Regions from separate parts of the Streptomyces sp. NPDC088915 genome, predicted to be linked through region 2. Evidence: riboswitches for the same ligand, from Rfam matches in the RefSeq annotation. Region 2 holds a riboswitch; each other region holds the start of a gene.
What was found. Region 2 has a riboswitch for cobalamin ahead of metE (5-methyltetrahydropteroyltriglutamate--homocysteine S-methyltransferase). Riboswitches for the same ligand answer to the same signal wherever they lie in the genome.
Positions count from the first base shown of each region.

Region 1: another riboswitch for cobalamin. It lies ahead of ACIP5O_RS18290 (CoA-acylating methylmalonate-semialdehyde dehydrogenase); the one in region 2 lies ahead of metE (5-methyltetrahydropteroyltriglutamate--homocysteine S-methyltransferase).
Region 3: another riboswitch for cobalamin. It lies ahead of ACIP5O_RS29235 (ribonucleoside-diphosphate reductase subunit alpha); the one in region 2 lies ahead of metE (5-methyltetrahydropteroyltriglutamate--homocysteine S-methyltransferase).
Region 4: another riboswitch for cobalamin. It lies ahead of ACIP5O_RS17305 (cobalamin biosynthesis protein); the one in region 2 lies ahead of metE (5-methyltetrahydropteroyltriglutamate--homocysteine S-methyltransferase).

Region 1 is NZ_JBIVIR010000009.1:154,582-161,799, forward strand. It holds gene ACIP5O_RS18285 (acyl-CoA dehydrogenase family protein) at 1-173, opposite strand, end outside; gene ACIP5O_RS18290 (CoA-acylating methylmalonate-semialdehyde dehydrogenase) at 191-1,690, opposite strand; cobalamin riboswitch at 1,901-2,079, opposite strand; gene ACIP5O_RS18295 (hypothetical protein) at 2,298-2,807, shown strand; partial or broken gene ACIP5O_RS18300 (mechanosensitive ion channel family protein) at 2,837-3,962, opposite strand; gene ACIP5O_RS18305 (MFS transporter) at 4,061-5,461, opposite strand; gene ACIP5O_RS18310 (LysR family transcriptional regulator) at 5,579-6,496, shown strand; partial or broken gene ACIP5O_RS18315 (CGNR zinc finger domain-containing protein) at 6,465-6,686, opposite strand; gene ACIP5O_RS18320 (hypothetical protein) at 6,825-7,115, shown strand.
Region 2 is NZ_JBIVIR010000019.1:141,966-149,183, reverse strand. It holds gene ACIP5O_RS30615 (ABC transporter ATP-binding protein) at 1-523, shown strand, start outside; gene ACIP5O_RS30610 (radical SAM protein) at 436-1,722, opposite strand; gene metE (5-methyltetrahydropteroyltriglutamate--homocysteine S-methyltransferase) at 1,884-4,202, opposite strand; cobalamin riboswitch at 4,389-4,537, opposite strand; gene aceB (malate synthase A) at 5,103-6,710, opposite strand; gene aceA (isocitrate lyase) at 6,810-7,218, opposite strand, start outside.
Region 3 is NZ_JBIVIR010000018.1:63,640-70,857, reverse strand. It holds gene ACIP5O_RS29235 (ribonucleoside-diphosphate reductase subunit alpha) at 1-2,016, opposite strand, end outside; cobalamin riboswitch at 2,145-2,285, opposite strand; gene ACIP5O_RS29230 (GNAT family N-acetyltransferase) at 2,335-2,844, opposite strand; gene mctP (monocarboxylate uptake permease MctP) at 2,927-4,552, opposite strand; gene ACIP5O_RS29220 (DUF3311 domain-containing protein) at 4,549-4,803, opposite strand; gene ACIP5O_RS29215 (GntR family transcriptional regulator) at 5,026-5,790, opposite strand; gene ACIP5O_RS29210 (extracellular solute-binding protein) at 6,305-7,218, shown strand, end outside.
Region 4 is NZ_JBIVIR010000008.1:276,261-283,478, forward strand. It holds gene ACIP5O_RS17300 (cobyric acid synthase) at 1-835, opposite strand, end outside; gene ACIP5O_RS17305 (cobalamin biosynthesis protein) at 832-1,803, opposite strand; cobalamin riboswitch at 1,836-1,967, opposite strand; gene ACIP5O_RS17310 (hypothetical protein) at 2,087-2,308, opposite strand; gene ACIP5O_RS17315 (anion permease) at 2,321-3,595, opposite strand; gene ACIP5O_RS17320 (alpha/beta hydrolase) at 4,005-5,132, shown strand; gene ACIP5O_RS17325 (hypothetical protein) at 5,420-6,862, shown strand; gene ACIP5O_RS17330 (neutral zinc metallopeptidase) at 6,929-7,218, opposite strand, start outside.

The sequences.
Region 1 (7,218 bases), on a different contig from region 2:
CCGCCGTGCTCCTCGCGGACGTAGACGCCGCCGAGGCCGAGCCCCGCGGCCCTGCGCAGGACGTCGACCGGGAAGTGCTTCTCCCGGTCCCAGGCGACGGCGTGCGGGCCGAGCTGCTCCTGCGCGAAGTCGAGGGTGACCTCCGCCAGGGCGAGCTGGTCCTTCGTGAGCATGCTGGTGGACACTCCGCTCACCCCATCGTCGGCATGGTGAAGCTCGCGCCCTCCTTGACCCCGGAGGGCCAGCGCGAGGTGACGGTCTTGGTGCGGGTGTGGAAGCGGATCGAGTCCGGCCCGTGCTGGTTCAGGTCCCCGAACCCGGACGCCTTCCAGCCGCCGAAGGTGTGGTACGCCACGGGGACCGGGATCGGGACGTTGACGCCGACCATCCCGGTGTCGACCCGGCGCGCGAACTCGCGGGCGGTGTCGCCGTCCCGGGTGAAGAGGGCGACGCCGTTCCCGTACGCGTGCTCGCTGGGCAGCCGGAGCGCCTCCTCGAAGTCGGCGGCGCGCACGACGCACAGCACCGGGCCGAAGATCTCCTCGCGGTGGATCCGCATCTCCGGGGTGACCCGGTCGAAGAGCGAGGCGCCCGCGAAGAAGCCGTCCTCGTGGCCGGGCAGGGTGAACCCGCGTCCGTCGACGACGAGTTCGGCCCCCTCCTCCACGCCGATGTCGACGTAGCGGGTGACCCGTTCCAGGGCGTCCCGGCTCACCAGCGGCCCGAAGTCGGCCTCCGGGTCGTCGGAGCGGCCGATCCGGAGGGCGGCGACGCGCTCCTTCAGTGCGGCCACCAGCCGGTCGGCGGTCTCCTCGCCGACGGGCACGGCGACGGAGATCGCCATGCAGCGCTCGCCCGCCGAGCCGTAACCGGCCCCCACCAGGGCGTCGACGGCCTGGTCGAGGTCGGCGTCGGGCATCACGATCATGTGGTTCTTGGCGCCGCCGAAGCACTGGGCGCGCTTGCCGTGGGCGGCGGCCGTCGCGTAGATGTGCGCGGCGACCGGGGTGGAGCCGACGAAGCCGAGGGCCTGCACGCGGGGGTCTTCGAGGAGGGTGGTGACGGCCTCCTCGCCGCCGTTGACGACGTTGAGGACACCGGCCGGGAGCCCCGCCTCCAGGAACAGCTCCGCGAGCCGGAGCGGTACGGAGGGATCGCGTTCGGACGGCTTGAGGATGAAGGCGTTGCCGCAGGCCAGGGCGGGTGCGGCCTGCCACAGCGGAATCATCGCGGGGAAGTTGAACGGGGTGATGCCGGCGACGACGCCGAGCGGGCTGCGCAAGGAGTGCACGTCGATGCCGGTTCCGGCGTTGTCGGTGAACTCCCCCTTGAGGAGGTGGGGAGCGCCGGCGGCGAACTCCACGACTTCGAGCCCGCGTTGCAGATCGCCGTGGGCGTCCGCGACGGTCTTGCCGTGCTCGGCGGACAACAGCCTCGCCAGCTCGTCGCGTTCGCCCTCGACGAGCCGGAGGAACCGCAACAGGACGCGGGCGCGCCGCTGCGGGTTCCACGCGCCCCACTCCCGCTGGGCGGCGACCGCGTCCGCGATCGCCCGCTCGGTGTCGGCGCGGCCGGCGAGCGGGACGCGGGCCTGGACGGCGCCGGTGTTGGGGTCGTACACGTCGCCGAAGAGGCCGGACGTGCCGGCGGTGTGCTTCCCGCCGATGAAATGGGTGAGTTCACGGACCATGGGGGCCTGCTCTCGTCAGGTCGGATCCGGGGATGGCACGGCGGACCGCCGGCCGCACCGGGTGGGTGCGCCGCGGGGGGACGCCGTGGGACGGGGCGGCGCGGGGCCGCCGAAGAGCTACGTGGACGCGGGGGTCGCCGCTCGCTCCGCCGGATCACCAGGGTCGTGGGTACGGACCGGTGCCATGCGTGTCTGCTCCATCCTCGTGGACAACACGGAACGCTCCGCGGCCGGTATCCTGACTCCCGGATCCCCGCGTGCCGCCCGCCTTCCCGACGGACCTCGTCAGTGACGTGTGGACGGCGGCACACTCCCCGGTCACAGTGGCGGGACCGTGCCGGATTCACACCGGCTTCCCTGCACCGCGGACCTTGTGTCACGAACATATAGTTGGACGTCCTAGTAAGTCCACCCCCGCGCCCCGCCACCATCCGTGTCGGCCGGATCCCGCCGATCCCCCTGCGGCCGGCCGGACCTCCGTCGCGCACGGGGTCTCCCGGGGCGTCCGGGCCTTCCTCCGCTCCCGAGGTCTGTCAGGCGGATCAGGACCGTCGGCGTGCCCGGAAATTCCCGGCCGCGCCCTCCGACGACCGGGCAGAATCGCGGCATGACCGCCCCGCACCTCGACGAGGAACCGCCCGAGCACCGGAGGTTCGCCCGGTACCTGGAGGCTCTGGAAGCCGTACCGGAGGAGGCCGAGGCCGAGCTGGTGTCCGCCGTCCTGCGCGACCGGGACGCGACGATGGCCGGCAGCGCGGTGGTCCGTCACCTGGACCGCAGGGCCGCCGGCCTCCTGGCCGGCCCGCACTTCACGGAATGGGCCCGGCGCCTCGCCGAGACCGTCGCGGCCCACGACTTCCCCGCCCGCCGCCTGCGCGAGTGGTCCCTGCTCCACGCCCTCGTACAGGACGAGGCCCGGTCCCCCGGAGAACTCCTCGACGCGTCCGACTGGCTCCAGCGCACGGCCGCCTCCCGGCGCTTCGCGACGCCGCCCACCGCCCTCGCGCTCCTGGCCGAACGGGGACGCACCCGCCGCGTCCGGAGCGAGGCGAGCCGAATGCTGTGGTACGGGCCGGTCCTTCGCGGCCGGTCGTCGGCGCACGAGCCGCCGGTCTGAGCGGACGGACCCGCGCGGGTCGTTCGACACCGCCCCGTACGCGGAGCGGGCCGCCGTCCACCACCTCGCCCTCGTCGCCCCGGCCGAGCCCCCGGCGACTCAGGCCGCCTTGCCCGACTCCTCGGGGGCGGAGGCGGTGACGACCCGGGGAAGGGCGCCCGGGTGCTCCCGGGCCAGCCAGCGCACGAGTTCCTCGCGTACGGCGCAGCGGGTCGTCCACAGGTCGTCGGCGTCCTTGGCGGTCACGATCGCGCGGACCGTGATGGCGGTGGGCGACGTGTCCGTGACGGCCAGGTCCCAGCCGCGCCCGTCCCAGGCCGGACAGGCGGCGAGGAACTCCCGCAGGTGCGCCCGCATGAGCGCGACGGGCGTGGAGTGGTCGCAGTGGACGAAGACCGACCCCGTCATCTGGGCACCGCCCCGCGACCAGTTCTCGAACGGACGCGAGGTGAAGTACGAGACGGGCAGCGTCACCCGGCGCTCGTCCCAGGTCCTGACCGTGAGGAAGGTCAGCGTCACCTCCTCCACGAGACCCCACTCGCCGTCGACGACGACCGTGTCCCCGATGCGGACCATGTCGCCGAAGGCGATCTGGAAGCCGGCGAAGAGGTTGCCGAGCGTCGACTGCGCCGCCACGCCGGCCACGATGCCGATGATCCCGGCCGAGGCCAGCAGCGACGTGCCGAGGGTGCGGAAGGAGGGGAAGGTGACGAGGGCGACGGCGGCCGCGAGCACTCCGACGGCGACCGACACCACCCGCATGATCAGCGTGACCTGCGTACGGACCCGGCGCAGCCGCGCGGCGTCCCGCGCACGCCCGGCGTAGCGCGTGTACGAGGACTCCACGACGGCCGAGGCCGCCCGGATCGTCAGCCAGGCGCCGCCGCCTATCAGGCACAGCAGCAGCACGTGGCCGATCACCTGGGCGTGCTCGTCCAGGAGGGACGCGGCCGACGCCGGATAGGTCCAGCGGAGCAGGGCGGTCAGCAGGACGACGAACAACGGCGTACGGCAGCGGCGCAGCAACCCCCACAGCGGTGTCTCGTGGTGGCGCGCGTCCGCGTGACGGGCCAACAGGTCCGCCAGGCGGACCACGACGAACGCCACGAGGGCCGAGCCGCCGACGGATGCCGCCAGCCGAAGAACGCTCTCCATGTGCTCCCCAGTCGATGAGACGAACAGGTTCGTCGATGACGCCTGACCGCCGACCGGCACCCCAAACATCCCGCCGGACCGCCGCCGACGGCCCGGACTCACCCCACCTGGGGTTTCGGCGCCCCGTCGCCGCCGCGCCACCACGCGAGGGTGACGAGGGACACGGCCAGGACGAGACCGGCGACCACGCGGAAGCCGAAGGACATCGCGGTGGAGAAGACCTCCGAGCCGTGGGAGGAGAGCGCCGTCCCCATGACGGCGACGCCCAGCGCACTGCCGATCTCGCGGGTCGCGCCGTTCAGCCCCGACCCCAGACCGGCCCGGTCCTGCGGGAGGGAGGTCATGACGGCGGCCGACAGGACGGGGACGCACAGGCCCATGCCCAGGGAGAGGAGCACGAGGAAGAGGGCGTAGAGGGGGTACGGGGTGGAGGCGGTGGCGAAGGACATCAGGACCAGACCGGCGACGATGCCGGCCAGGCCGACGGCGACGACGCCGTCGCCGAAGCGGGCGGCCAGCCGGATGCTGTGGCGCGAGGCGACCATCATGCCGATCGCCAGGGGGGCGATCGCGCAGCCCGCGACCAGCGGCGAGTACCCCTTGGCGTACTGGAGGTACTGGGCGTTGACGTAGAAGAGGGAGAACAGGCCGAAGAACGCGGTCCCGACGCCGAGGGCGCCGGCCCGCAGCCTGCGGACGCGGAAGACGCGCGGGTCGAGCAGCGGGCGCTCCGCGCGCAGCGAGCGCGTCACGAACAGCGCGATCAGGACGGCCGACAGGAGCAGCCCGCCGATCACCCGCGCGGACGCCCAGCCGGACGAGGGCCCCTCGATGATCCCGTACAGCAGGGCCCCGACGCCCGCGACGAGCAGGGCCGAGCCCGGCAGGTCCAGGGTCGCGGGCCGCCGCCCGCCGCGCGGCGCGAAGCGGGCCGCCAGCAGGCCGAGGACGACGGCCGGCGGCGCGACCGACAGGAACAGGCCCTGCCACGGCAGGTACTGGAGGGCCAGACCCCCGCCGATGTTCCCGACGACACCGGCGATGCCGGTCGCGGCCGTCCAGACGGCGACCGCCTGCGGCCGCCCGGCCGGTTCGGTCACCTCCAGCATCAGCGACAGGGTGGCCGGCATGACGAGCGCCGCCCCCACGCCGGTGACGGCCCGGCCGGCGATCAGGACGGCCACGCCGGGAGCGGCCGCCGACACGAGGGCGCCGACCGCGACCAGGGCGAGCCCGGTCAGGAGCGCGCCCTTGCGGCCGTACCGGTCGCCGAGCGCGCCGGCGGGGATCAGCAGGCAGCCGAAGACCAGCACGTAGGTGTCGACGATCCACAGCAACTGGCCGGGGGAGGGCGCGAGCGCGCTCGCCGCCAGCTTCGGGATCGCCAGGTTGACCGCCGCCACGAGCGACACCACCAGCACGGAGCACGCGGCCATGACGGCGTACACGGCCCGCAGGCCGACGGGGCGCGGCGCGGGACGCACTTCATCCAGGAGCATGGGAAGGATCTTTCGTTCGAAGAGACCGAAGGAGGGGGCCGGCCGACCGTGCTGCCACGGTAGGCTCGCACCGGACTTGCCTTCAAATGCAACTTCGCGAAGAGATAAGTGCACGCCATGCAACTGAATCTGGACCTGAACCTGCTGGTCGCCCTGGACGCCCTCCTGGAGGAGGGCAGCGTCGGCGGCGCCGCCGACCGGCTCAACCTGTCGTCGCCCGCGATGAGCCGGACCCTCGGCCGCATCCGGCGCGCCCTCGGCGATCCCGTACTGGTCCGCTCCGGGCGCGCCATGGTCCCCACCCCGCGCGCCCTTGCCGTACGGGCCGAGGTCCACGAACTGGTCGTACGGGCCCGCGCCGTCTTCGCGCCGGCCGGCGAGATCGACCCGGCCCGCCTCGAACGGGTCTTCACCGTCCAGGCGGACGAGTCCCTGGTCGTCCGCCTCGGCGCACCGCTCCTGACCCGGATGCGGGCCGAAGCCCCGGGCGTCTCCCTCCGGTTCCTGGGCGAGGGCCCGCAGGACGTGCAGTTCCTCCGCGAGGACCTGGCCGACCTGGAGATCGGCAACATCACGGGCACCGGCCCCGAGACCCGGATCGAACCGCTCCTGGAGGACCGCTTCGTGGGCGTCGCCCGCGCCGGGCACCCTCTCCTGGACGGCGGGGTCACCCCCGCCGGGTTCGCCGCCGCCGACCACCTCAACTACTCGCGCCGGGGCCGGTTCACCGGCCCGATCGACACGGCCCTCGCCGAACACGGCCTGACACGGAGGGTCGTGGCCGTCTACCCGACCTTCGCCTCGGCCCTCCTCGCCCTGCTCGACACCGACTTCGTCGGCATCCTCGGAGAGCGCGTCCACTCGGCCACGGCCCGCCGCTTCGGCCTGGCCACCTTCCCGATCCCCCTCGACCTCCCCTTCCTCCGCCTCTCCCTCGCCTGGCACCCCCGCTACCAGGCCGACCCCGCCCACACCTGGCTGCGCGGCCTGGTGGGGGAGGTCGTCAGGAGCGAACTGGGCGACGAGCCGGAGTGAACCCGTCCGGGAACGGCGGGCCGGGATCCGACCGAGCCCGTTCGACGCGGTCGGCGGCACGCGAGCGCCGGTGCGCCGCGACCCGTTCGCGGGTCGCGCACCGACGGGAGCAGTAGCGGCGCTCCCGCTCGCCGCCCTGGACGAGGAAGACGTTCCGACAGCCGGACGAGGCGCAGATCCCGCCCGGCGGGCCTCCGCCCTGGCCGCCCACGCCGTACTCGCCCGCTTCCCGCGGGCCATCGCCCCGGACACCCTTCTCTGGACCGGCGCCCTGGTCCAGGCCGCGGCCCCGACCGCGGCCGTCTCCGGCGACCCGGTCGTCCTCGTCGTGGCCGCGTTCGTCGCCGGAATCGGCGAAGGCCCCCAGTTGACCGCGTTGTTCGCCGTCCGCCACCGGGAGGCACCGGAGCGCCTGCGGAGCCAGGTCTTCACCACCGGTGCCAGTCTGAAGACCACCGGGTTCGCCCTGGGAGCCGCGGTCGCGGGGCCGGTCGCGACCTGGTCCCTGCCGGGCGCCCTGCTGCTCGCGGCGGGCACGGCGGCCCTCGCGGTCCCAGCCTTCTTCGCCGTCCCCGCGGCGGACGCCGGACCGTCCCGGGACCGGGCGGTCGCCGGGTGAGCGCGTACGGACGAGCACCGGGCCTCGTCCCGCCGGAACGCGTTCACGCCACGGACACCCGGAGCCGGGCGGAGGGCCACCGAGGTTGCGTATCCATAACGGG
Region 2 (7,218 bases):
GGCCGACGAGGCCGCCGTCCGCTCCGCCCTCGCCCGCACCGGGCTCGCCGACCGGGCCCGCCAGCCCTGGCGGACCCTCTCCGGCGGCGAGCGCCAGCGCGTCCAGATCGCCCGCGCCCTCGCCCAGGAGCCGCGCGAACTCCTCCTCGACGAGCCCACCAACCACCTCGACGTCCAGCACCAGCTGGACCTCCTGGAGCTCGTCTCGGGGCTGCGCCTCACGGCCGTCGTCGCCCTGCACGACCTGAACCTCGCGGCGATGTACTGCGAGCGGCTCGTGGTCCTCTCCGGCGGCCGCGTGGTGGCCGGCGGCACGCCGGAGGAGGTGCTCACCGAGGAGCTGATCGCGGACGTCTACCGGGTCCGGAGCGTCGTGACCCGGCCGGACCCCGGGGGCCGCCCCCACGTCCGCTTCCTGGGGACGGCCGGGCCCTCCTACTCCCCGTCGCCGGGCTCCGGCGCCAGCGCGTCCATGAAGGAGCTGACCGAGAACACCGCGCGGCCGGGACCGGCCGGACCGTAGCCGGGCGGGGCGGTGAGGTCGTTCTCCCGGAGCGTCTCCGTGTACGCCTCCAGGAGCCGCAGGTGGTACTCGAGCGGGGCGCCGTCCGGGTTCTCGCGGCCCAGCGGCGTCGTCGGCTCCGGGCACCAGGTGGTGAAGCGGGGCGTGATCCCGCGCGACATGAAGAACCGCAGGCCCTCCCGGGTGGAGGCGATGGCCTCGTCCACGGTCAGGAAGCCCGAGGGGCGCGCCATCTCGACCCCGGCGACGAAGTTCGGGATGACGTTGCGCGGCCCGAAGACCTCCGCCGAGTCCAGGATGCGGCGGTGCCACTCGTCCCGGCCGATGTAGCGCTCCTTGCCGGGGCAGTACAGCTCGAACAGGCGCCGGTCCCACACCTCGTAGTTCGGGTGGTAGATCCGGATGCCGTAGTCGTGGAAGCGCTGCACGTCCGCCTTGGGCAGGGCCTGCGCGACGACCTTGCCGATCCAGCGGCCGGGGAAGCGCTCCTCGATGGCCTGCGCGTACTGCCCGTAGAAGTCGGCCTCGTCCTTCCCGCCGACCTTCGAGGTGACGGCCCCGCCGGTCAGGGTGTACGCGGTCGACGCGCGGGCCGTGTCGTGCCGGTCGATGATCTCCAGGGCCTCCAGGACCTCGTCCACCGGCTTCACCCCGGTGTACGGGCGGCCCGCCGCCTTGTGCTGGCGCCAGTTGTGGTTGATGTCGCAGTACTGGCACTCCTCCTTGGCGCCGAAGTACTGGCACACCCGGAAGACCGTCAGGTAGATCAGGTAGCCCCACTGGATCGTCGGCGCCACCTCCATCACGGACTTGCCGTTCGACAGCGGGTGCCGGTAGTACTCCGGCATCGGCGGCAGGCCGACGTCCGCGATCCGCGCCCCGTCCAGGAAGAGCGCGAGCGCCCCGTCCTCGTCGGGCGCGACCCGGTACGGCGAGGACGGGTTGACCCGCACCGACACCACCGTGCGCCGCAGCCCGTACGGGCCGCCGGTCAGCACGATCTCCTCCGGCGGCCGGTTGAGCGCCGCCTCCCCGAGCTCGGGCAGCGTCCGGTGGTCGAAGGAGAAGATGAAGTACGACTTCGGCTTCACCTCGCCCCCTTCGTTGCCGGACAGGGCGGCGGGGTCGAAGGCGACCCCGCCGCGCAGCAGGTCCTCCTTGAGCACGGCCTCCCGGGGAATCCCCGGGAAGCGCTCCATGAGGGACTCCACGACGGACGTGCGGGTGGGTGCGACGCTGGACACAGGCGGGTCTCCCGAGGTGAGGGGGCTCATGGAGCCGACGTGTACCCCACGCTACGCGCGCGTGCCCCCGGGGCGTCGGCCGGGGTTCCCGGCCCCGGCCCCGGGGGCGCGTCCCGTCACGAGCCGGACAGCTCCGCGCGGACCGTGCGGGCGGCGGCGACCAGGTTCTCCAGGGAGGCCCGGGTCTCCGGCCAGGCGCGGGTCTTCAGACCGCAGTCCGGATTGACCCACAGGCGCTCGGCGGGGACGGCCTCCAGACCGGTGCGCAGCAGGTCCGCCGCCTCCTCGGCGCTCGGCACCCGGGGCGAGTGGATGTCCCAGACGCCGGGACCGGCCTCGCGCGGGTAGCCGTGGGCGGCGAGCTCCCGGGCCACCTGCATGTGGGAGCGGGCCGCCTCCAGGCTGATGACGTCGGCGTCGAGGTCGTCGATGGCCTGCACGACGTCCCCGAACTCGGCGTAGCACATGTGGGTGTGGATCTGGGTGTCCGGCCGCACCCCGCCGGTGGCCAGGCGGAACGCCTCCGTCGCCCAGTCGAGGTACGCCGGGCGGTCGGCGGCCCGCAGCGGCAGCGTCTCGCGCAGCGCCGGCTCGTCCACCTGGATGACGGAGGCGCCGGCCGCCTCCAGGTCGCCCACCTCGTCGCGCAGGGCGAGCGCCACCTGCCGGGCGGTCTCGCCGAGCGGCTGGTCGTCGCGGACGAACGACCAGGCCAGCATGGTGACGGGGCCCGTCAGCATCCCCTTGACGGGCTTGGACGTGAGGGACTGGGCGTACGCCGTCCAGCGCACCGTCATCGGCTCGGGCCGCGAGACGTCACCGGCCAGGATCGGCGGGCGGACGTAGCGGGTGCCGTACGACTGGACCCAGCCGTGCCGGGTGACGAGGTAGCCGTCGAGCTGCTCGGCGAAGTACTGCACCATGTCGTTGCGCTCGGGCTCGCCGTGCACCAGGACGTCGACGCCGGTCTTCTCCTGGTACGCCACCACCTCCCGGATCTCGTTCCTGATCCGCTCCTCGTACCCGGCCGTGTCGATCCGGCCGGCCCGCAGGTCGGCGCGGGCCGCGCGCAGCTCGTCGGTCTGCGGGAAGGAGCCGATGGTGGTGGTCGGGAGCAGCGGGAGGCCCAGGTGGGCGCGCTGGGCGGCGGCCCGCTCGGCGTACGGCTGCGAGCGGCGGGCATCGGCCCCGGTGACGGCCCCGGCGCGGGCGCGCACGGCCGGGTTCCGGGTGATGGGGGAGGTGGCGCGGGAGGCGAGGACGGCGCGGTTGGCGGCCAGCTCGCCGGCGATCGCGTCCGTCCCCCGCGACAGGCCCCTGGCCAGCGTGGCGAGCTCGGCGGCCTTCTGCCGCGCGAAGGAGAGCCAGCGCAGGATCTGCGGGTCGACGCCCTTCTCGGCCGCCGCGTCGAGCGGCACGTGGAGCAGGGAGCAGGAGGCGGAGACGTCGACCCGGTCGGCCAGGCCGAGGAGGGTGCCGAGGGTGGCCAGGGACTTCTCCAGGTCGTTGACCCAGATGTTGCGGCCGTCGACCACACCGGCGACGAGCCGCTTCCCGGGCAGCCCGCCGACGGCGGCGAGCCCCTCCAGGTTGGCGGCGGCCGGGCCGGTGAAGTCGAGCGCGAGACCCTCGACGGGCGCCTCGGCCAGGACGGGCAGGGCGTCGCCGAGCCGGTCGAAGTACGAGGCGACGAGGAGCCGCGGCCGGTCGGTGAGCGCGCCGAGGTCGCGGTAGGCGCGCGCGGCGGCGTTCAGCTCGGCCGGGGTCCTGTCCTGGACGAGCGCGGGCTCGTCGAGCTGCACCCACTCGGCGCCGGCCGCGCGCAGGTCCGCGAGGACCTCCGCGTACACCGGCAGGAGCCGGTCGAGCAGGGTCAGCGGATCGAAGCCGGCGGCCACGCCCGGTGCGGGCTTGGCGAGCAGCAGGTAGGTGACGGGTCCGACGAGGACCGGACGGGCCGTCAGCCCCAGGGCGAGGGCCTCCTCCAGCTCCGCGACCTGCTTCGAGGAGTCGGCCGTGAAGACCGTGTCCGGGCCCAGCTCCGGCACCAGGTAGTGGTAGTTGGTGTCGAACCACTTCGTCATCTCCAGCGGAGCGACGTCCTGGGTGCCGCGCGCCATGGCGAAGTAGCCGTCCAGCGCGTCGGCGGCGACGGCCTCGCGGTGCCGCGCGGGGATCGCGCCCACCATGACGGTGGTGTCCAGGACGTGGTCGTAGTACGAGAAGTCGCCGGTCGGCACCTCGTGGACACCGGCCCCGGCGAGCTGCCGCCAGTGCGTGCGGCGCAGTTCGGCGGCGGTGGACCGGAGGGCGCCGGCGGTGACGCGGCCCTTCCAGTAGCCCTCGACCGCCTTCTTCAGCTCCCGGTCCCGGCCCTGACGGGGGTGGCCGTACACGGTGGCCCGTGCTGCCGCGGCTGCGGACTTCGTGGTCACGGAGATCTCCTTCGCGAGATGAATCCCTGAGGTCCCGGGGACGGGACGAGGACGCGAAGGGGCGACGGACCGGACGGTTGCGAACACGCGCGGCGGGGCGCGGTCGTCCGTCGGTATGTACGCCGACCCGCCCTCGAGGTCACCGGGATGTCCGCGCGCGGAATCGTCCGCGTGCGGGCAACGGGCAGGTCTTCGGACTCACGGGCACGTCGCGCTGTACACGACTCCTACTGGCCGTCGCTTCCCAGACCCTTCCCGGGCCCAGTGCGTATGACGGCGGTCGTTCCCGCTCACCGCTGCGGGGCAGTCCCGGATTCCCACCGGGTTCCCTCTTACGACGCCTCCCGCCTGGCGGACGGGGGCGAACCAGCTGCCCGGCCAGGGTACGGGGTCTGCACCGGGAGTGGGGACGGGTATCTCGCCATTCGGGCGAGCCGACGAGACGCGCGGGTGAACGGCGGGGGGACGGGGACGGATCTGCGGGACGTACGGGGACGGGCGTACGGGCCGGGCACGCGGGCGGGCGTACGGGACCGGACGTGCGGGACCGGGCGTACGGATCGGGCGTGCGGGACCGGGCGTACGGATCGGGCACGCGGCCGGGCGCACGGGACCGGACGCACGGACCGGGTGTGCGGGACCGGACCCACGGGCCGGGCGTGCGGCACGGCACGGCAGCGGGGCCGGGGGCGGCACCACCCGCCCCCGGCCCCTCGCCGTACCGCCGCCGGGTCCTCTCTCGGGACCCTCCACCGGGCCTCTTCCCCGGCGGCGGGCGCCGGCCTCCTCAGGCCGGCCGTCCGGGCGTCTCCGCCCGGTCGTACAGGGGGAACCCCCGATCGGCCTTCCGGCCGCCGCCCACGACCCCGACGCGCCGGATGCCGCCGCCCGGACCGGCGCTCACGCCGCCACCTCGGCGGCCGTCACCGTGCGGACGAGGTGGCGGGAGTACGCCTCCGGGGTGAAGAAGAGGGGCAGTTCGGCGGCGAGCGCGGCGCTCTCGAAGAGTGCCCGCACCTCGTCGAGCGCCGCCCACGGGAACTCGGCGCCGAGCGCGGCCAGTTCGCGGTCGAGCAGTTCCAGGACCGTGCCGCGGTCGACGGTCCGGTGCCGGAGCCACTGCCAGATCTGGACGCGGGCGATCTCGGCGGTCGCGGCGTCCTCCACCAGGCCGTCGACCGTGACCGACCCCTGCCCGCGGATCCAGGCGTCGAAGTAGCGCAGCACCACGGTGATGTTGGCGCGGACGCCCTCCTCGGTCGGCGGCCCGCCGACCCGGCGCACCGCGAGCAGCTCCCCGGCGGTCACCCGCACGTCCTCGCGGGCCCGGTCGAGCTGGTGCGGGCGGTCCCCGAGCACCCCGTCGAAGACCTCGCGGCAGACCGGCACCAGGCCCGGGTGGGCCACCCGGGAGCCGTCGAAGCCGTCCTCCGCCTCCCGCTCCTTGTCCAGGCGGACCGCGGCGAGCACGGCCTCGTGCGCCGCCGGGTCCCCGGCGGGGACCCGGGCGGCCGTGGCGCCGATCGCATGGGCGCCGCGCCGGTGGCAGGTCCGCACGAGCAGCTCGGTGTACGCCCGCATGAACGGCGCCGTCATCGTCACCTTCGCCCGGTCGGGCAGCAGGAAGTCGGAGCGGTGGCCGAAGGTCTTGATCAGGCTGAACAGGTAGTCCCGGCGGCCCGCGTCGAGCCCCGAACTGTGCTCCCGCAGCTCGTGCAGGATCTCCTCCATCTCGAACGCGGCCGTGATCGTCTCGACGAGGACGGTCGCGCGGACGGTGCCCCGGGGGATGTCCAGGAGCTCCTGGGCCAGCAGGAACACGTCGTTCCAGAGGCGCGCCTCGTACCGGTTCTCCAGCTTGGGCAGGGAGAAGTACGGGCCGTATCCGGCGTCGATCCGCCGCCGGGCGCAGTGGAAGAAGTACAGGCCGAAGTCGACGAGCGCGGCCGGCACCGGGCCGCCGTCGAATTCCAGGTGCTCCTCGTCGAGGTGCCAGCCGCGCGGCCGGACCACGATCGTCGGCAGCCGGCCCTCGCGGAGCCGGTACTCCCGGCCCTCGGCGGTGGTGAAGTCGAGGCGCCGCTCGCACGCGTCGAGCAGGACGAGCTGGCCCTCGATCACGTTCTCCCAGGTGGGCGCGGTGGCGTCCTCGAAGTCGGCCGTCCACGCACTGGCACCGGAGTTGAGCGCGTCGACGGCCGCCCGCCGCTCCGGCGGACCGGTGATCTCCACCCGGCGGTCGATGAGCCCGGGGGCGGGCGGGGCGACCCGCCAGTCCGGGTCGGCGCGCACGGCGGAGGTGGTGAGAGGGAAGTCGAGCGGCGAGCCGGTGGCGAGCCGGATGGCCTGCCGGCGCCGCTCCTTCAGGAGCCACCGCCGGCGCTCGGTGAAGGCGGTGGCGAGACGGCCGACGAAGTCCAGGGCGTCGGCGGTGAGGATCTCGTCGTGGCGGTCGCCCGGGGCCGCGAGCACGCGGACCTGGCGGGTAGGGACGGCGCTGGTGGTCATCGGTGTCTCCTGAAGGGGAGCGGAGGAGCGAGTGGTACGGGGAGGGGTGCGGGGACGGGTGACGTGGACACCCGCCCCCGCGGCTCGGGAGACACCCCCTTAGTGGAACTGCTCCTCCTCCGTGGACCCGGCGAGCGCGGTCGTGGAGGAGGCGGGGTTGACGGCGGTGGAGACCAGGTCGAAGTAGCCGGTGCCGACCTCGCGCTGGTGCTTGACGGCGGTGAAGCCGTGCTCCTGCGCGGCGAACTCGCGCTCCTGGAGATCGACGTAGGCGGTCATGCCGTGCTCCGCGTAGCCGCGGGCCAGGTCGAACATGCCGTGGTTGAGCGAGTGGAAGCCGGCCAGGGTGATGAACTGGAACTTGTAGCCCATGGCGCCCAGTTCGCGCTGGAACTTGGCGATCTGGTCGTCGTCCAGGGCCGCCTTCCAGTTGAAGGACGGCGAGCAGTTGTAGGCGAGCATCCGGTCCGGGTACTGGGCGTGGATGGCCTCGGCGAACTCGCGGGCC
Region 3 (7,218 bases), on a different contig from region 2:
CACCGAGCCGTTGGCGTCGCGCAGCGCCTCACGGGTCTGCGCGTCCCACACGCCGAGCTTCTTCAGCTCGTCGACGAGGTACGAGTTGACCTGGAGGAACTCGCCCGACAGCGTCTCGCGCTTGAACAGGTTGGAGACCTGCGGCTCGATGCACTCGTACACGCCGGCGATCGAGGCGATCGTCGCGGTCGGCGCGATGGCGAGGAGGAGGCTGTTGCGCATGCCGACGGCGGCGATCCGCTCGCGCAGGGCGGTCCAGCGCTCCGGCCAGTTCAGCTCGACGTCGTAGTGGTCGGGGTGCAGCACGCCCCGGGCCGCGCGGGTCTTCTCCCAGGCCGGCAGCGGACCGCTGCGCTCGGCGAGGTCGGCGGAGGCCTCGTACGCGGCGAGCATGATCCGCTCGGCGATGCGGGTGGAGAGCGCCCGCGCCTCGGGGGAGTCGAAGGGCAGCTTCAGCTGGAAGAAGACGTCCTGGAGGCCCATGGCGCCCAGGCCGACCGGACGCCAGCGGGAGTTGGAGCGGCCCGCCTGCTCGGTCGGGTAGAAGTTGATGTCGACGACCCGGTCGAGGAAGGTGACGGCCGTGCGGACGGTCGCGTCCAGGCGCTCCCAGTCGATGTCCGAACCGACCACGAACGCGCCGAGGTTGACCGAGCCCAGGTTGCAGACCGCGGTCTCGCCGTCGTCGGTGACCTCCAGGATCTCCGTGCAGAGGTTGGAGGAGTGGACGGTGTGGCCGGGCTCGGCGGTCTGGTTGGCCGTCCGGTTCGAGGCGTCCTTGAAGGTCATCCAGCCGTTGCCGGTCTGGGCCAGGGTCCGCATCATCCGGCCGTACAGGTCGCGGGCTGGCATCGTCTTGCGGGCCAGGCCGGCCGCCTCGGCCTTGCGGTAGGCGGCGTCGAACTCCTCGCCCCACAGGTCGACGAGCTCGGGCACGTCCGAGGGGGAGAACAGCGACCACTCGGCGTCGGCGTTCACGCGGCGCATGAACTCGTCCGGGATCCAGTGCGCCAGGTTCAGGTTGTGCGTGCGGCGCTGGTCCTCGCCGGTGTTGTCGCGGAGCTCCAGGAACTCCTCGATGTCCGCGTGCCAGGTCTCCAGGTAGACCGCGGCGGCGCCCTTGCGGCGGCCGCCCTGGTTCACGGCGGCGACGGAGGCGTCGAGGGTCTTGAGGAACGGCACGATGCCGTTGGAGTGCCCGTTGGTGCCCCGGATCAGCGAACCGCGGGCGCGGATGCGGGAGTACGAGAGGCCGATGCCGCCCGCGTGCTTGGAGAGGCGCGCGACCTGGTGGTAGCGGTCGTAGATGGAGTCCAGCTCGTCCTGGGGGGAGTCCAGGAGGTAGCAGGAGGACATCTGCGGGTGGCGGGTGCCGGAGTTGAAGAGCGTGGGGGAGGACGGCAGGTAGTCCAGGCGGCTCATCAGGCCGTACAGCGCGGCCACTTCGTCGAGCGCGCGGACGCTCTCGTCCTCGGCCAGGCCGCAGGCGACGCGCAGCATGAAGTGCTGCGGGGTCTCGATCACCTTGCGGGTGATCGGGTGGCGCAGCAGGTAGCGCGAGTAGAGGGTGCGCAGGCCGAAGTAGCCGAAGCGGTCGTCGCCGGCGCGGTCGATCGTGGCGTCGAGGCGGTCGGCGTGCAGCGCGACGAACTCGGCGGTGCGGTCGGCGATCAGGCCCTCGCGGTGGCCGACGGCCACCGAGGAGGAGAAGTTCACCGAGCCCTGGGAGGCGGCCTCGTCCGCGATGGTGATGGTGAGGAGCCGGGCGGCGAGCCGGGAGTACGCGGGGTCCTCGGCGATCAGGCCGGCGGCCGCCTCGGTGGCCAGCTCGCGCAGCTCCGCCTCGTCCGCGGCGGAGCTGCGGCCGCGGAGCGCGGCGGCGGCGACCTTGCCGGGGTCGGTGTCGGGGAGATCGGCGGTGAGGTCGGTCAGGGTCCGCAGCAGTACGGTCCCGGGGCCGTCGCTCTCGACCGCGGAAGCCTCGGCCGAAGCCGGATCGGCGGGCGCGATGGTCACGTGGGGGCTCTCCCTCGCTCGGCTCGGGGCCTCGGCGGGGGAGGGCGGACGGGCGGGCGTCCAGGCATGACGCGCCGCGTCCACCGGCCCACTCCGCGAGGCCCGGACGTCTGGGCACCCGGAACGGAAGGACCGGGCGCACTGTCGGCAGGTGTTCGGACTCACCCCGGACGAAACCGCACGAAGTACACCGTTGCGGGACAGTTCCGGATTCGCGCCGGATTCCCCTGCGTCGACAGCGAGGACGAGCATACATGTGGGGGGCGCCGCTCGTGGCACCCCCCACATGTTGTGTCGTCCCCTGGACGGGACGTGGGCTCAGAAGTCCAGGGAGTAGGTGCGCAGAGAGTGATCGGGGATCGGCTCCCAGTCCCGGTGCGGGGTGCGGACGAAGCCCATCCGCTCGTAGATCCGGTGCGCCGCGACCATCTCGGCGCCCGTCGAGAGCACGATCCGGGCGCACCCCGGCAGGGCCCGCGCCCGGTCGACACAGGTCCGTACGAGCGCCTCCCCGATGCCCCGGCCGCGGGCCTCCCGGGCGACCGCGAGCATCCGGAACTCGGCCTCGCCGGGCACGGCGATGTCGGCCCACGGGGTGCCGCCCCGGGCGAAGGTCACGCCGCCGACGATCCGGCCCGCCGCGTCCCGGGTGTCCTCCGCGACGAGGACCTCGCTCTCGCGGGCCCGGCGCGCCGTGTCCCGCAGCACCTCCAGGTAGGAGTCCTCCGTCCCGTACGTCAGCAGTCCGTCGTCCAGATAGGCGCGTCCGGTCAGCTCGCCGAGCACCTCGTACTCCTCGGGCCGTACCGCCCTGATCGTGAAGTCCATGGGGGGAAGTGTGCCTGCCCGGTACGTGACGGGACCCGGGGCCTCCTGGTGGAGGTCCCGGGCCCTTTGCGTACGGCCGGCGTCAGTGGGTCGGCGCGGTGACCTTCTCCATCTCGACCTGCACGCCGGGGTCGCCGGCGTCGGCCGTGTAGTCCGACGGGGAGGTCTCGTCGACGCCCTCGGGGGCCTTGACGGCCTTGAGGACGAAGGTGAGGACCACGGTGACCACGACGTTGAGGACGAAGGCGGTGAGGCCGATGTAGCCGATCTCGCCGATGCCCGGGATCTCGGCGGAGGAGCCGCCGAAGTGCTTCTGGGTCGGGCTGGCGACGCCGTAGGCGGCGACCGTGCCGTAGACCATGCCGACGGCCCAGCCCGCGAGCAGCGCCCAGCGGTGGAACCAGCGGGTGAACAGGCCGCCGACCAGGGCCGGGAAGGTCTGCAGGATCCAGATGCCGCCGAGGAGCTGGAAGTTGATCGCGACCGTCTTGTCCATGGTGAGGACGAAGGCGAGCGCGCCGACCTTGACCAGGAGCGAGACGATCTTGGAGACCTTGGTCTCCTGCGCCGGGGTGGCGTCCTTCTTGATGAAGTCCTTGTAGATGTTCCTCGTGAAGAGGTTGGCCGCGGCGATGGACATGATCGCGGCCGGGACGAGCGCGCCGATGCCGATCGCGGCGAACGCGACGCCCGCGAACCAGTCGGGGAACATGGTCTCGAAGAGCTGCGGGATGGCGAGCTGGCCGTTCTTCACCTGGATCCCGGCGGCGATCGCCATGAAGCCCAGCAGCGCGAGCAGGCCCAGCATCAGCGAGTACAGCGGCAGGATCGTGGTGTTGCGGCGGATGACCTCGCGGCTCCGGGACGACAGCGTCGCCGTGATGGAGTGCGGGTACATGAAGAGCGCGAGCGCGGAGCCGAGCGCGAGCGTCGCGTACGTCCACTGGCCGGCCTCGCCGGGGACGAGCGCGCCGCGCGGCTTGCCGGTCGCCGGGTTGGTCTGCGCGTACGCCTTGCCCGCCTCGGCGAAGATCTCGTCGAAGCCGCCCAGCTTGATCGGGATGTAGATGATCGCCACCGCGATGACGATGTAGATCAGGGTGTCCTTGACGAAGGCGATGAGCGCGGGGGCCCGCAGGCCCGAGGAGTACGTGTAGGCCGCGAGGACGCCGAAGGCGATGAGCAGCGGCAGGTCCTTGACGAACCAGTGGGTGTTCTCGCCGCCGCCGACGCCCATCACGTCCAGGACGGCCTGGATGCCGACGAGCTGGAGCGCGATGTACGGCATGGTGGCCAGGATGCCGGTGACCGCCACCGCGAGCGACAGGCCCTTGGAGCCGAAGCGGCCCCGGACGAAGTCGGAGGTGGTCACGTACCCGTGCTTGTGCGAGACCGACCACAGGCGCGGCAGGAAGGTGAAGATCAGCGGGTAGACGAGGATCGTGTACGGCACGGCGAAGAAGCCGGCCGCGCCCGCCGCGTAGATGGCCGCCGGGACGGCGACGAAGGTGTACGCGGTGTAGAGGTCGCCGCCGAGCAGGAACCAGGTCACCCAGGTGCCGAAGGACCGGCCGCCCAGGCCCCACTCGTCGAGGCTGTGCTCGTTCTCGGCCTTGCGCCAGCGCGCGGCCAGGAAGCCCATGACCGTGACGGCCACGAAGAAGAAGACGAAGACGCCGAGCGCCACGCCGTTCACGCCGTCCTTCATCGCGCGTCACCCCCCTCGCGGGACCGCTGGTCCCGCTGCCACAGCTTGTACGCGATCATGGTGAGCGCGGTGGAGACCAGCACCCAGAGCATCTGGTACCAGTAGAAGAAGGGGATGCCGGCGAAGAGGGGTTCGACCTTCGCGTAGGAGCCCACCCAGAGCATCGCCACGAACGGGGCGACGAGACAGAGCGCGATCACCACCCGCAGGGGGGTGATGGTCGGTTGTTTCCCTTGTGCCACTTCTGACATGGCGATTCCGTCCCCTCACTGATCACCTCGGTAATGCTGGGGAAATCTAGGGGACGCGTCCGCTGCATGGAACCCCCGTCCGCATAACGGATGCGTTTTGTCGGAAGCGGTCCTCTTCGGTCGTCCGCGGTGGCGCGGGGCGGGAATACGACATTCCAGGAAACGCGAAACGGCCGCACCCGCCGGGGGCGCGGCCGTTTCGCGCGGGGTGCGCGCGGTCGCTCAGTCGTGGGGGCGCCGGAGGCGGGCCACGAACTTGTACCGGTCGCCGCGGTAGACGGACCGCACCCACTCCACCGGCTCGCCCTGCGCGTCCAGCGAGTGGCGGGAGAGCATCAGCATCGGCAGGCCCACGTCCGTACCGAGCAGGCCGGCCTCGCGCGGGGTGGCGAGGGAGGTCTCGATGGTCTCCTCGGCCTCGGCGAGGTGCACGTCGTAGACCTCGGCGAGCGCGGTGTAGAGCGAGGTGTACTTGACGAGCGAGCGGCGCAGGGCCGGGAAGCGCTTCGCCGACAGGTGGGTGGTCTCGATCGCCATCGGCTCCCCGCTGGCGAGCCGCAGGCGCTCGATGCGGAGCACCCGGCCGCCGGCCGAGATGTCGAGCAGCCCGGCGAGGGTGTCGTCGGCGGTGACGTAGCCGATGTCGAGGAGCTGCGAGGTGGGCTCCAGGCCCTGGGCGCGCATGTCCTCGGTGTACGAGGTGAGTTGCAGCGCCTGGGAGACCTTGGGCTTGGCGACGAAGGTGCCCTTGCCCTGGATGCGCTCCAGGCGTCCCTCGACGACCAGCTCCTGGAGGGCCTGGCGCACGGTGGTGCGGGAGGTGTCGAACTCGGCGGCCAGCGTCCGCTCCGGCGGGACGGGCGTGCCGGGCGGCAGGGTCTCGGTCATGTCGAGCAAGTGCCGCTTCAGCCGGTAGTACTTGGGCACGCGCGCGGTACGGGTGGGCGTCCCGCTCTCTGTCTCCGTGCTCCCCGCGTCCGTGGCCATGGCCTGCCTTCCCGACTCCTGTGCTGTTGCCGTCACCGGCTCCTCCGTCTGTCGCGGCTCACATGGTGGCACGCTTCCCGTACCGCCACGGTTTCTCCTGCCGATCCGTGCCGCTCCGGTGGGGCGTCGGCGGACCGCCGGCGAGGAGGAGTCGTTCCCTGCTTCTTATACACCGTGATATCCCCCGTTGGTCTAGGCCATTCCGGCCGAGAGGTGAGAGGCTTCTTCCGGCGGAACGGAAGGGATCCTCCGGTCCGCCGGGGCGCGCACGGCGTCTTCGGGGGGCGGCGACTGGCGTGAATCCGGCGGTCGTGGCCGGACGTCGACCAGGTGTCGGTCCGATAACGGACGCCCATACCCGTCTTGCGCACCCTTGACACCCAAAAAGGTCTAGGCCAAGCTCCGAGTACTGGTCTAAACCATTAAAGACCAGGTCCCAGCCCCACGAGCATTACCCGACGTATGTCTTCGCGCGGTGGGCAGGGGGGTTGCAGGCATCCCTGAGGAGGGTGGCGTGAAGCGCAAGCTCATCGCGGCGATCGGCGTCGCGGGCATGATGGTCTCCATCGCTGCATGTGGTTCCGACAGCGACAAGGCCAAGGACGGCGACAAGGGCACGGCCGGCGGCAACAAGAACCTGACCGTCTGGGTCATGGACGGCTCGGCGCCCGACGCCTGGATGGCCGAGGTCAACAAGGCGTTCGAGGCCAAGCACCCCGGCGTCAAGGTCAAGGTCGAGAAGCAGGTCTGGAACGGCATCCAGGAGAAGGTCACCACCGCCCTCTCCGAGGACACCCCGCCGGACGTCCTGGAGCTCGGCAACACCCAGACCGCCGGCTACGCGGTCACCGGCGGCCTCGCGGACCTGAGCGGCGACAAGGCCACGCTCGGTTACGACGGCTGGAACAAGGGCATGGTCGCCTCCAACGAGTTGGACGGCAAGCTCTACTCCGCCCCCTGGTACGCCGCCAACCGCGTCGTCGTCTACGACAAGGCCGCCTTCAAGAAGGCCGGCGTCACCCCGCCGAAGACCCGCGCCGAGTGGATCGCGGGCCTGAAGAAGCTCAAGGCCTCCGACCCGAAGTCGCAGGCGATCTACCTGCCCGGCCAGTCCTGGTACGTCCTCGCCGGTCTCATCTGGGACGAGGGCAGCGACCTCGCGGTCAAGGACGGCGACAAGTGGAAGGGCAACCTGTCCTCCCCCGAGGCCGTCAGCGCCATGAACTTCTACAAGGAGCTGGCGTCCTACTCCACCGCTCCGAAGGACAAGGACGAGGCGACCCCGCAGCAGTCCACCGACGTCGTTCCCAAGGGCGGCGTGTCGTCCTGGATCGGTCTCGGCTGGGAGGCCGGCGGCGCGATCGACGCCATCAAGAAGGCCGGCAAGACGGCCGACTTCGGCTACTTCCCGATCCCGGGCAAGACGGC
Region 4 (7,218 bases), on a different contig from region 2:
TGAAGTTGGACATCAGGGGGACGGCGCACACGGCGACCCGCAGCACGTCCGCGCCGACCGGCGGCGCCACGACCGACTCGCGGACCGCGCCCCGCAAGGAAACCCTCAGGCCGTCCTCCTCGTCGATCCCGAGCCCGTGCGCGTACGGCAGGACGCCGAAGGTCCGGCGCCCGGTCAGGCCGTACAGCATGTCGAGCCCGGGTTCGAGGAGGCTCACGTCGCCCCGGAACTTGTTCACCAGGTACCCGGCGACGAGCGACTGGTCCTCGGGGGACAGCAGCGCCGTCGTGCCGAAGAACTGGGCGAAGACCCCGCCCCGGTCGATGTCCCCGACCACCACCACGGGCAGCCGCGCGGCCCGCGCCACGCCCATGTTCACGATGTCGGTGCGCCGCAGGTTGATCTCGGCCGGGCTGCCGGCGCCCTCGCAGATCACCGCGTCGTACGTGCTCCGCAGCTCCTCCAGGCACGCCATGACCGGCTCGAACAGCTCCTTCTGCCTGCCCCCGTGGTAGCCGCGCGCACTCAGCTCGCCCACCGGCTTCCCCATCAGGACGACCTGGCTGGAGCGGTCGCCGCCCGGCTTGAGCAGCACCGGGTTCATCAGCGCGGTCGGCTCGACCCGGGCGGCCTGCGCCTGCATGGCCTGGGCCCGGCCTATCTCGGCGCCCTCGCGCGTGACGAAGGAGTTGAGGGACATGTTCTGCCCCTTGAACGGCGCCACCTTCAGGCCCTTGCGGACCAGCCAGCGGCAGATCCCGGCCGTCACGACGCTCTTGCCCGCGTCGGACGTGGTCCCGGCGACCAGCAGCCCCCCGCCCCTCCCGCCCCTCATGAAGTCCTCCGCTTCCCGCGCCGCACGGCGTCGGCGATCAGACGGCCGCCCACACAGGCGGCCAGGGTCAGCGCGGTCACCCGGCGCGAGAGCGCCACCGCCCGTTCGACGTCCGCCACCTCGACGGCCCGCCCCTCCCCGTTCAGCACCGGCCGGTGCTCGACGCGCCCGCCGTACGAGAGGGTGCCCCCGAGCCGTACGCCCAACGCGCCCGCGAAGGAGGCCTCGACCGGGCCCGCGTTGGGGCTCGGGTGCTTCGACGCGTCCGCCCGCCAGGCCCGGGCGGCCCCGCGCGGATTCCCGCCGGCGACGGTCGCGAGCGCGGCCGTCAGGCGCGCGCCCGGCCAGCCGGCCAGGTCGTCGAGGCGGGCCGAGGCCCAGCCGAAGCGGCGGTACCGGGGGGACCTGTGGCCGACCATCGCGTCCAGGGTGTTGACGGCCCGGAAGCCGACGAGCCCCGGCACGCCCGCGACCGCGCCCCAGAACAGGGCGCCGACCACGGCGTCCGAGGTGTTCTCGGCGACCGACTCGACGACCGCGCGGGCCATCGCGGGACCGTCCAGGGACCGCGGGTCGCGCCCGCACAGGTGCGGAAGCCGCTCCCGGGCCACCTCCAGGTCCCCGGCGGCCAGCGCCCCGCCGATCGCACGGGCCTCCCGGCCCAGGGTCGTCCCGCCGACGACGGCCCACACGGAGGCGGCGGTCAGCGCGACGGCGGCGGCCGGCCGGTTCCGTACGGCCCGGGCGGCGAGGGCGCCGAGGGCGACGGTGGAACCGGCGCAGACGGCCGCGTGCAGGGCGCCCCAGCCGCGGTGGTCGCGGTGGAGGCGCCCTTCGACGGCGGCGGCGGTCCGGCCGAACGCGGCGACGGGGTGGCCCCGGCGGGGATCGCCGAGGAGCAGGTCGACGGCGAGGCCCGCGGCCGCGCCGTACGCGAAGACACCGGTGGCTCTGGGGCGCCCGGGCATGGCTGTGTCCTCACTCAGGGTCCGCGCCCTGGATCGACGTGACCGGCGGCGAGAGTTCCTGACTCCCGGACCCTCGGATCCGGTCACAGTGGCGGGACCGCGCCGGATTCGCACCGGACTTCCTCTGCTGCCGCCGTAATGGCCTCGGCAGTCCACCACGCGCCGAGAACGGGCGTCAACCCAGCTTTGACCTGCGGCGGCGCACTGTGCGGAGCACCACAGAGAAGCGGCCGGGCGGCCCGCACCCGAAGGTGCGGACCGCCCGGCCGGTGGAGCGGGGCCGTCAGACGACGATCAGGTAGATGCCGTACGCCACGGCCGCGAGGCACAGTCCGAAGCAGGCGTAGGCGCCGGTGCGGGCCAGGGCGGCGGAGCCGCCCCGGGCGGTGGCCTCCTCCTGCTTGGTGAGGCCGACGATGCCGAGGGAGAAGAGGCCCACCAGGGCGACGGTCGCCACGAGGCTGACTCCGAAGACGGAGCCGAGGGCTGCCCAGTCGATCTTCATGCGGTGCTTTCCTTAGACCTTCGCGGCCGGGGCCGGGGGAGCGGTCGGGTCGGTGGGGGCCGGGGCGGGGATGGTCGCCTTGAGGTCCTCGTCGGTGACGGCGGCGACGGAGCCGGCCGGCGGCGGGGTGACGGCCGCGATGGCGGTGGTCACCACGCCCGCGGGCTCGGCGTCGGAGGCGTCGAGGTCGTCGGCCGTGACGTTGTGCCGGTCGACCGGCTTGCGGCGGGACAGCGACCAGATGACGGCCGAGCCGGCCACGAGCAGGACCGCGACGGCGGCGATGCCCCAGGTGCCCTGCTTGGTGAGGAACTCGGCGCCGGCGCCGACCAGGCCCGCGGCGGGCAGGGTCAGGCCCCAGGCGACGAACATCCGGGTCGCGGTCGACCAGCGGACGACACCGCCCTTGCGGCCGAGGCCCGCGCCCATCACGGCACCCGAGCAGGACTGGGTGGTGGAGAGGGAGAAGCCGAGGTGCGAGGAGGCCAGGATGACCGTCGCGGCGCTGGTCTGGGCGGCGAAGCCCTGCTGCGGCTGGAGGTCGGTGAGGCCCTTGCCCATGGTGCGGATGATGCGCCAGCCGCCGAGGTAGGTGCCGAGCGCGATGGCGACGCCGGCGGAGACGACGACCCACAGGGGCGGGTTCGAGCCGGGGGCGACGACACCCTGGGTGACCAGGGCGAGGGTGATGATGCCCATCGTCTTCTGGGCGTCGTTGGTGCCGTGGGCGAGGGAGACGAGACCGGCGGAGGCGATCTGGCCGGCCCGGTAGCCCTTGGCCGTGGCCTTCGCCTCGGGGTTGGCCTTGATCTTGTACGTCAGCTTGGTGGCGGCCATCGCGGCGAGGCCGGCGACGACCGGCGCGGCGACGGCCGGGATGAGGACCTTGGTGACGATCGTGGAGCCGTTCACGGCCGACCAGCCGGCCGACATGACCGCGGCGCCGATGAGACCGCCGAAGAGCGCGTGGGAGGAGCTGGACGGGAGTCCGAGCAGCCAGGTCAGCAGGTTCCACAGGATGGCGCCGACCAGCGCGGCGAAGATCACCTCTGTGCGGATGCCCTCTTCGTTGATGATCCCGCCGGAGATCGTCTTGGCGACCTCCACGGACAGGAACGCGCCGACGAGGTTGAGCACGGCGGACATGGCCACCGCCGTCTTGGGCTTGAGCGCACCGGTCGAGATGGTCGTGGCCATCGCGTTCGCGGTGTCGTGGAAACCGTTCGTGAAATCGAACACGAGAGCTGTCACGACCACAATGGCGAGCAGCAGCGTGATGTGTTCCATTTACCCAGGCAATCGTTTGACGTCAGTGGCTGGTCGAACGTAAGCAACCTGGGTGAACGGAAGATGAACTGGGGCGGGCGGCGTGGTGTCCCTAACCGGTGCCAAGAGATTCCGCTTGGTCCCCGGGGGAGGGTCCGGGGGAGGGGCGTCCACGATGCGGGCGCCCTGCGACCCCGGGTAATCCGGGCCCCGCAAGGCCTCGGCGGCCTGCCCCGGTTCCTCCCGTGCCGCCCCGTTCCGCTCCCCGGACCGGACCACCCGACCGGGGGACCCCGCCGAGGAGACCCGCGTCACTCCCCGGAGTGGCGACCTCCGCTTCTTCGGGGGCGACTCCGCTCCCTCGGGTCCTTCGGTAACGACTCCGCCCCTTCCGGTGGCATCCCGGCCCCGTCCTGCGGACACTGGGGGTGTGCGCCCGGCTACAGCGACGGCAGCGGCCGTCACCACCCTGTTCGGTGTCGGCGCGGCCGCGGTCGCGGCCGGCCGGTACGCCAGCGACCTCGCCCTCAAGGCGTCGTCCGTACGCCCCCTGCCCGGCGATCCCCGGCTGACCGTGCACGCCACGGGCCCCGACCGGATCACCCTCACCCGCAGCCTCGCCTCGCTGCGCCCCGGCACGTACGGCATGGAGGGGCCCGGTCTGCACGCCGTCCTCGGCCCCGTCCTCGACCGGGCCCCGCACACCGCCGACACCGTCGTCCGGCGCCTGGAGCGGATCGAGCTCGGCGCCCCCGGGCCCGGCGCCCGCGTCCGGCTCACCCCCGCGCTCCACCGGGGCACGCCCACGAGCGCCCTCGGGATCGACCACGAGGACGTGGAGATCCCCGGCGAACTCGGCCCCCTGCCCGCCTGGCTCGTGCCCGCCCCGCGCACCACCTGGGTGATCGCCCTGCACGGCCTCGGCGCCACCCGCGAACACCCGCTGAACGTCGTCCCCTTCTACCACCGGCACCGGATCCCCGTCCTCGTCCCCGCCTACCGGGGCGACGAGGGCGCTCCCCCCTCCCCGGACGGCCTCGCCCACCTCGGTGACTCCGAGTGGCGCGACGTCGACGCCGCCCTCCGCTACGCCGTCCGCCGGGGCGCCCAGAAGGTCGTCCTGCACGGCTGGGGGCCCGGGGCGTCGATGGCCCTGCGCGCCGCCGCCGACTCGGGGGTGCGCGACCGGATCGCCGGCCTCGTCCTCGACTCCCCGGTCCTGGACTGGGAGGTCACCCTCCGCAACCTCGCGTCGGCCCGGCACGTCCCCGGGTTCCTGATGCCGCTCGCCGTCCGCGCCGCCCGGGGCAGGACGGGCCCGCACGGCGACCTCCTCCAGCTCGCCTCGGCCCCCGGCGCCCTGCGCGCCCCGGTCCTCCTCTTCCACGGCCCCGAGGACGCGATCGCCCCCTGGGAGCCCTCCGTCGAACTCGCCGCCCGCCGCCCCGACCTGATCAGTCCGAAGACCGTCCGGGACGCCCCGCACGCGGCGATGTGGAACCCCGACCCGGTCCGCTACGAGGAGTCCCTGCGCCGCTTCCTCGTCCCGCTGCTCTGAGACCTCCCGCGCGACCGCTTTCGCGACCTTCCCCGCACCGGCCCGTGAGCCCGCACCGGCCCGTGAGCCCGCACCGGCCGGGGGGCCGCACCGGCCGGGGGAGCCCGCACCGGCCGGGGGCCCGCACCGGCCCAGGAGCCCGCACCGGCCGGGGGAGCCCGCCCGAAGCCTCCGCAGTACCTCCGTACGGTCTTCGCGGGACCTCCGCCGGGCCCCCGCGGGGCCCGTTCCGACGGCGCGGCCGGTTCCGATTGGGCTTTCGGGCCGTCAGCGGGAAGACTGCCCCCGTGACGTCTCGAAAGCCCGATGAACCATTGGCGCGCAACTCCAGACTCCGACTCGTCCGCCCACGGTCGCTGGCCACCGCCCGACGGGCCGTGACGACCCGGCGCACCCGGCCGGCGCCGCGGCCGCCCGAGGGCACTCCGCCCCGCGCGGAACTCGCCCGCCAGGCCCGGCACGTCCTCGCCGACGCCGTACGGATCGCCCGCTGGGCCGCCGTCGAGGGCGGGGCCCGGACGGCCCCCCGCACCGGCCCCGGCGCCTTCCCCCCGCAGGAACGGGCCGCCGCGGCCCTCGACCTGACGCCCGGCCAGGTCCGGGCCGGCTGGGACCGCGCCCGGCTCGCCGGGCTCGTCGAGCTCCACGGCGACACCGCCCGCCCCGGCTGGCGGCTGCACGCCTGGGACCGCGACGACTCCGCCGTGCTGCGCGGCTGGGTCGCCCTCTTCGACGCCTGGTCCCTGGTGCACCCGGCCCCCGAGGGGGTCGCCCCGAGCGCCGTCGCCGAGGTCGTCGAGGCCGTCCCGCAGGTGCTCTCGCTGCTCCAGCTCTCCCAGGGCCCGGTCCTCGTCCCGGCCCTCCTCGACCTCCTCGGCCAGCGGGTCGAGGAGCTCCGCGAGGAGCGCTGCGAGGTCCCCGCGCCCGAACAGACCCCGGAGGCCCCCGAGACACCGGCCGAGGCCGGCACCGCCGGGCTGCCCGCCCTCCTGGACTGGGCCCTGGAGGGCCTGGCCGCCGTCGGCGCGCTCACCCTGGACTCCGACCCCGCCTCCGGCCCCGGCTCCGACGCCGGCGAGCGGCACGCCACCCTCACCCCGCTCGGCAACTGGGCGGTGTGGGTCAAGCTGGAGCAGATCTGCGTCGCCGCGCAGAGCCCCGCCGGCAACATCGAGCAGTCCGCCGAGGACATGCTCCGCGGCTGCGCCCGGCTCACCCCGGGCCCGGCCCGCGACGAGTACCGCGCCTGGCTCGCGGCCCGCACCCTCTCCAGCGCGGTGGCCGAGCTCCTCGCCGTCGCCCGGGGCGAGGACGCCCTGCTGCGCGGCCTCGCCTTCGAGGCGCTCCGGGTCGTCGGCGCCCCCGCCGAGGCCGAGGTCCGGGCCACCGTCACCGAGCCCTCGCTGCGCCCGTACGCGCTGCTCTGGCTCGCGGAGTACGAGGGCGCCGACCCCGACGACGCCCAGGAGGTGCTCACCCGGGAGGAGGCCACCTGGCTCTGGGTGGACACCGCCGCGGCCGTCGCCGACCACGGCGAGAGCGCGCTGCTCGTCCGCCACCTCGACTCCGCCGTGCAGGGCACCGTCCCCGCGCTGCTCGACGAGGTCCGGGCCGTCGGCCACCCCCGCACCGTCCAGGTCCTGGTCGCCCTCGCCGCCGCCCATCCGGACCCGGCCCTGGCCAAGGCGGTCCGCAGGGCCGCCTTCCAGGTCCACACCGGGGGAGCGTGACGCACGTCCCCGGCGCCGCGGAGCACCCGTGGCGCCGGGGACGACGGCTCAGCCGGCGGAAGGCACTCAGCGGAAGGTGTCGCAGCGGGCCATGTCGCCGGTCTCGTAGCCCTCGTAGAACCACTTCTGCCGCTGCGCCGCCGAGCCGTGGGTCCAGCTCTCCGGCGTCACCCGGCCCTGGAACTTCTCCTGGATCCGGTCGTCCCCCACCGCCGCCGCGGCGTTCAGGCCGTCCTGGATGTCCTGGTCGGTGAGCTGCGTCAGCAGCTTCCGGCCCGTCTTCTCGTCGGGCGTGGTCGTCGCGTGCCGCGCCCACACGCCCGCGTAGCAGTCGGCCTGGAGTTCGACCCGCACCG